Regions from separate parts of the Streptococcus sp. FDAARGOS_192 genome, predicted to be linked through region 1. Evidence: predicted binding sites of a transcription regulator. Region 1 holds the regulator's gene; the other holds the start of a gene.
The links. The regulator Rex, encoded in region 1, represses fermentation and respiration genes when NADH is low (regulators of the CRP and FNR family bind a similar motif). The targets are predictions, from matches to a motif close to TTGTGAANTANTTCACAA.
Positions count from the first base shown of each region.

Region 1 (3,413 bases):
CCCCTCCCACTTACGAATAGGTAAGTAGGAGGTTTTTCTTATGTATAGTATTGTATCTGAGGAGGCGGGGCTTTTGCCTCGTGAGCGACTCTTGCAGAAGGGAGCAGAGGTTTTATCGGACCAGGAGCTGTTGGCGATAGTGCTGCGGACAGGGACCAAGTCTGAGTCGGTCTTATCTATGGCCAATCGTATTTTGAAAGGGATGACGAGTTTGGCGGATTTGTCTCGTTTGTCCTTGAATGAGCTTCAGGAGATTCCTGGTATTGGGCGTGTGAAGTCTATTGAGCTCAAGGCTATGGTGGAGTTGGCTAAGCGGATTGAGAAGGCTGAGTTGTCTCGTTCTGAGCAGATTATGTCCAGTCAGCAGGTGGCTCGTCGTATGATGTTGGATATTGGGGACAAGCCTCAGGAGCATCTGGTGGCTATCTATTTGGATACGCAGAACCGTATTATTCAGCAAAAGACGGTTTTTATTGGTGGGGTCCGTCGTTCGATTGCTGAGCCACGTGAGATTTTACATTATGCCTGTCATCTGATGGCAACGTCTTTGATTGTGGTTCACAATCATCCTTCGGGGGAAGCCTATCCTAGTCGTAATGATATTGATTTTACTCAAAAGATTAAGCGGTCCTGTGATGACTTAGGGATTTGTCTGCTTGATCATCTGATTGTTGGCAAATCGACCTATTATTCCTTTCGTGAGGAGAGGGAGGATTTTGAGCTTTAGATTGAGCCGATGGAATAAAGACAAGAAAAAGCAACTGAGTGCAGTCTCAGTTGCTTTTAAAGTTCGTTAACGACGTATTCAAAGAGTTTGAGGTCTTCTTCACGTTTGTCTAGGAGAAGCTCTGGGTGCCACTGTACACCAAGAAAGCGAAGGTCTGGACTATTTGACTCAACAGCTTCGACTGTGTTGTCCTCAGGATCACGCGCAATGACACGAAGGTCAGAGGCCAAGTGTTTGATACTTTGATGGTGGAAGGAGTTGATAGAGGTTTCACTTCCGTAGATTTCTGCCAACTTACTGTTCTCATCAACAATCATCTCATGGTAGAGGTAATCAGATGGCTTGTCCTGCCAGTGATGCTCAATATCTTGATGGAGGCTACCACCTAGTGCGACATTCATGAGTTGGGTACCGCGACAGATTGAAAAGATGGGTTTCTTCTGCTTAGTGGCTTCCTCGATGAGTGCCATTTCAAAGATATCTCGTTCGAGGAAGAAGTCATCTTCACTGGCATGGTTCTCTTCGTTGTAGAATTTAGGGTCAACGTTTTGCCCACCGATCAGGATAAGCTTATCAATCATGGAGATGTAGGTCTTGGCTTCCGAAGGATCGGATACTGGTAGTAGGATTGCTAGGCCACCGGCTCTTTGAACTCCTTCTACAAAGCCAGATGGGGCATAGGACCAGTTGATGTCTTCATGGGCTGGATTAGGCCTTACATTGGCAGTGATTCCGATAATTGGTTTAGTCATTGTTTCTCCTCGATTTTTCTTCTTCTTTCATGAAATAGAGTAGGGTTTGTAGTTCGCTAGTCAAGTCTACATATTGAACCACCACATGGCGTGGAAGATTGAGGTTGACCGGAGAGAAGCAGAGAATGCCTTCAATTCCAGCATCAACCAAAAGATCAGCCACCTCCTGGGCCTTAACTGATGGCACTGTCAGGATGGCTGTTTTGATATCTTCTTGGGCAATCTTGTCCTTAATCTGGGAAATCCCATAGATAGGAATCTTGTCCTCAGTTTGAGTTCCAACCAATTCATTATCGTCTGTATCAAAAGCCATGACCAGCTGCATGCGGTTACGCTCTTGAAAACGGTAGTGGAGGAGGGCACGCCCGACATTACCAACACCTACGAGGAGTACCTTGGTAGTCGCATTGTCATTTAGGAGTTCAGCGAAAAATGTCATCAGCTTGTTTACGTCATAACCAAAACCACGGCGACCTAGTTCACCAAAATAGGAGAAGTCACGACGAACAGTAGCAGGGTCAATCCCAATCGCTTCAGCAATTTGTTTAGAGCTTGCTTTGTCGATATTTTCACGATGGAATCGTTTGAAAATACGATAGTAGAGAGAGAGACGTTTGGCAGTGGCGTTTGGGATGTTTTTCTCAAATGTCATTGATCGCTTTCCTTTCTTTAATTAGTATGATTCTCTTATATTTTAAGAAAAGTTTGTGAAGATTGCAACAAAATAGTGTAGATGAGGCGATATTAAAAACCTATCACATGGATAGGCTATTTCTATGTAGTAAGAAAAAATTTAGACTTCTTCTTGCTCGAAAACGTTACGATCAACCAAACTCTGCATCAAGAAGTAGAATTTCTCTTGCAAGATGTGGTGATCTTCATTTTTAAAGATATTAACGTTACGAAGGCCAGATTTGTCTGTGATAGACAATTTGAAGCCTGTCAAGTCTTTGTTAATAGTGATTTTGAGTGGGAAACCTTCGCCTGAGTTAGGCACTTTTTCGAGAAGGCGGTGCAACTCGTAGTTTCCGATTTTATTTTGCACAAAAGTCGTATCACGTAGAGTGAATTTTTTGACATTAGGACTGATGGTGTAACGGTACTTACAGTCAGTCAAATGAATGCTTTTTTCAAATGCCATGTTAGTCTCCTATGATTTGATTAAGTTTTTCTGCTAGGGCCTGGAGTTCTTCAGCGGTATTTTCCTCTGATAAACTAATGCGAATGGCTGTTTTTAGCTTGTCAGAATCCTTGCCATAGAGGGCCTGGATGACATGACTTGGATCAACAGTTCCAGCAGTACAAGCAGAACCTGTTGAGACAGCAAAGCCTGCTAGGTCTAACAAGGTTAAGAGAGGGCCGTTTTCCTTATCAGGAAAACTGATGTTGATGACGTGAGGTAGGCTAGGTCCTCCACCATTGATTTCATAAGGAATGGTAAGGGAATCTAGAAAGGCCTGACGAATCGTTTCAACATGCTGGTAATTGTCTTGGTAGTGGTCGCTAGCTTGTTTGTAAGCTGCGGTCATACCTGCAATCCCGACCAGGTTTTCAGTACTGGCACGGCGTTTTTCTTCTTGCTCACCACCGTGGAGTAGGTTGTCAAAATGCAAATCGTTATGATAGAGCAAGCCGACACCTTTAGGTCCGTGGAATTTATGGGCACTAATAGAGAGAAAATCGGCTCCAAGTTCCTCTGGGTGAATAGAAAGCTTTCCTGCTACCTGAACGGCATCGACGTGGAAGGCAGCTTGGTGATTGGCAAGCAAGTCACCAATTTCCTTAATAGGAAGTAATTGGCCAGTCTCATTATTGGCATACATAACAGAAACCAGAATGGTATCGTCACGTAAGGCATCAGCGATTTGTTGGGCAGTAATGACTTGATTTTCTGGTTGAATATAGGTTACTTCAAAACCAAAACGCTCTTCCAA
Region 1 covers NZ_CP020431.2:1,251,873-1,255,285, reverse strand. Annotated here, with positions in the region: gene radC (RadC family protein) at 41-727, shown strand; gene A6J31_RS06465 (gamma-glutamyl-gamma-aminobutyrate hydrolase family protein) at 784-1,479, opposite strand; gene A6J31_RS06460 (redox-sensing transcriptional repressor Rex) at 1,472-2,131, opposite strand; gene A6J31_RS06455 (DUF1831 domain-containing protein) at 2,273-2,620, opposite strand; gene A6J31_RS06450 (cysteine desulfurase family protein) at 2,622-3,413, opposite strand, start outside.

Region 2 (3,413 bases), 470 kb from region 1:
TTTTCCGATAGTCCCACCAGCAACCTCACTGGAAGATAACCCCAAAACAAAGATAGCTCCTCGCCCAATAGCGGAACGTTCAACAATATCTTCTACAAGCACACGTGTCTTCTCTTCTAAATCTAGCAACATCACAACAGCCCCCCTTTAGACAACAGCTGTATTCAGGATTCGCACAATAAGATAGTACAGAATCACAAAAAAGATAAGGAAAAATGCCCCTAATAATAATAACTGCCTACGGCGTTTCTTACTTAGATCCCAGGAGAAACCAAATCCCATCAAAAAAGGACCAACACTATAACTTAGCATAAACCATAAATCTACGCGTGCTATATGCCAAAAAGAAGAAATAAAGGCCACCAAACCAATTAAGGATAAAATCCAAGAAAAGTCCCAACGATCTGGTTTAGCAAAAGCCAAGCCTATTAAGAAGCAGCCCAAGGCAGGCATGATAATAAATGATAGGGTCATAAAATAAAACATGCCATTATTATAGCATGTTTTACAGATTCATGTTAGTGGCGGTTAATAACACCATAAGCAATAGTGAATGCAATAGCAGCAATACCTACAACGATTGCCATGACAGCCCAGAAAATAGTCATCGCACGGCGTCCCTTGCGATTGTTGAAAGGAAGTCCCCAACCAATCATGATAACACCTAGCAATCCAAGCCAAATTTTATAAGTGATAACAATCGCCGCATCAAAATAGGCAAAAGCAACCAAACCTAAACCTAGCAAAGAAATCAAATAAGACCACTTACCCTTCAAAAATGAAGGCAAGGCCCAACCAAATAACACTAAACCTAGTAGAGCAAGAGCTCCACCACCAAAAAATACAGGTACAATATAATTATCAAACATATTCATATTATAGCATATCTTAAAAAGTTAGGAAATAGAATCTATCAACCAAAGCCATATCCACTCTTTAAAATTTGTTTACTCTCAATCATAGATTAATTGGCAGATACTAACTATTTATTTTGGTACAAAAAAACAAGACCCAGAAAGGACCTTGTTTTAATAAGCTAATTAAGCTTTGTTTGCGCTACTTCTATAATCAAAACGAACTGAAATTTAGAAATCGGGGGCAAAACATAAGAAAAAGGCTTGCCCACATTGGACAAACCCTTTATTTTCAAGCTTATATAGTCTAATTAAGCTTTGTTTGCTGAACCGAATACGTCGATACGTTCTTCAACAGCTTCTGTAATAGCTTCGAAACCTGGTTTCAAGAATTTACGTGGGTCGAAGAGTTTCTTCTTGTCGTATTCTGCTTCATTTGCTTCGTATTCAGCAACAAATTTACGTGTTGCGTTAGCAAATGCGATTTGACATTCAGTGTTAACGTTAACTTTAGCAACACCAAGTTTGATAGCTTCTTGGATTTGATCATCAGGAATACCTGATCCACCGTGCAATACGATTGGGAAGTTAGGAACAGCTTCTGTCAATTTTTGCAAGTGGTCAAGGTGAAGTCCGCTCCAGTTTTCTGGGTAAGGACCGTGGATGTTACCGATACCTGCTGCAAGGAAGTCGATACCAGTTGCAACCATAGCTTTAGCATCTTCGATTGGTGCCAATTCACCATCACCGATGATACCATCTTCTTCACCACCGATTGTACCAACTTCAGCTTCAACTGATACACCGTTAGCGTGTGCAAATTCAACAACTTTAGCTGCTTTTTCAAGGTTTTCTTCAACTGGAAGGTGTGAACCGTCAAACATAACTGAAGTGTAACCTACACGGATACATTCCAAAGCATCATCGTAGTGACCGTGGTCAAGGTGAATAGCAACTGGTACAGTGATACCCATTGATTCAACCAATTCTTCGATAAGAACTTTACACAATTTGTAACCACCCATGTACTTAGCTGCACCCATAGAAGTTTGGATAAGTACTGGAGCTTGTTTAGCTTCTGCTGCACGCAAGATAGCTTGAGTCCACTCAAGGTTGTTTGTGTTAAATCCACCAACTGCGTAACCATTATCACGAGCTGCTTGGACAAATTTTTCTGCTGAAACGATTGCCATTATAAAGGCCTCCTATATTTTTTTGGGTTTGAACCCGTTTACAAGTTTATTCTATCACAATTAGACTCAAAAAACTAGCTTTTCTACAATTTGTAAGCGTTTTGATTTTTTAATACAAAAAAACCAGTCATCTGACTGGTTACTCTGCGGAAAGAGGGACTTGAACCCTCACGACCTAAAGCGGTCACAGGATCCTTAGTCCTGCGCGTCTGCCAATTCCGCCATTTCCGCTAACAACATTAGTTATTATATCAAGATTGACAACTCGTGTCAATAGTTTTTTTGAAAGTTTTTTATAACTTTCTCTTGTCTCTTTCGAAACAACTACTATATAATACCATTTATTGTTTACTGACGTCAATACTTTTTTGCCTTTTTTTAAATTTTTTAGCAAAAGTTATCTATTATATCTTTTATCAAATGTTAAGCTAAACTCTTATTCAGTTTATCTAATTTCTCTCTAAGGGGAGCTAAGTAAACTTCTTCTCCAAAACCACGCGATTTTAAGCCATCCTCAGCACAAGCCAATAACGATTCTGTCAAAGGTAAAATCATTTTGAGGCCTGTAGCAGAAATATCTTTTTTCGAAAATAAACGACGAATTCTAGGAAAATCATAGTCAAATGCTTCAAAAAAAGGTGAGTCATTCAAAATATTTTCCAGCTTTTCCAAATTGACTAAAAGACCAAGGTGAAAGGCTGCTGGTGCAAAGGTTGATGAGAAAGGTTGAGTACAAACACTGCGAAACTCAATCGTCCCTCGCGTCGTTAAATCTTGGAATTGATAAGAACGGTGAGTCTTAAAATCTTCCTCACTTGGCTCAATAGTGACTACTTCGCCATGAATAGAGTGTGCTTTGACAGATGACGTACTTAGATAGTCTTTAGCACGTATTGGTTCAAAATAGTAGGTTTCATCACCACGCTTAGCAGTAAAAATGGCTGTCTCAGACAAGTAAGAAAAATAGTCATCTTCGCTCTTAAACACCTTGGGAAATACCCCTGCATTTTCCTCAAACACACCATGCATGGAATTCTCCCAGAAAACATCACGAGAAAGCGCTAAATCCCAATCAGAACCCCAAAATTCAGAGTTTGCCAATAATACTGCCTTGGGTCCCTCTATTTGATTAAAAGCATTTAAAACCCTTAAATAGGACGTTTTTGAAACATCTAACTGTACCTGACTCCCACAGATGAAAGAACCATATTCTGGATAATCATGAAAGAAAGGATCCTTCTTTGCTTTAGATAGCTCGAGAAAATCCATAAGCATCTCATAACGAGGAGATTTAACAGGTCTGTTGTCATTTTTTTCCCAGTTTGGATTCACTCCCCAACCTTGCAACTCATGATTATGATTCTGA
Region 2 covers NZ_CP020431.2:1,723,157-1,726,569, forward strand. Annotated here, with positions in the region: gene A6J31_RS08790 (TIGR01440 family protein) at 1-132, opposite strand, end outside; gene A6J31_RS08795 (hypothetical protein) at 148-486, opposite strand; gene A6J31_RS08800 (hypothetical protein) at 519-875, opposite strand; gene A6J31_RS08805 (class II fructose-bisphosphate aldolase) at 1,166-2,047, opposite strand; tRNA gene A6J31_RS08810 (tRNA-Leu) at 2,193-2,278, opposite strand; gene A6J31_RS08815 (gamma-glutamylcysteine synthetase) at 2,471-3,413, opposite strand, start outside.
Region 2: a site for Rex is predicted at 2,090-2,107, ahead of A6J31_RS08805 (class II fructose-bisphosphate aldolase). Genes of this name have one in related genera too.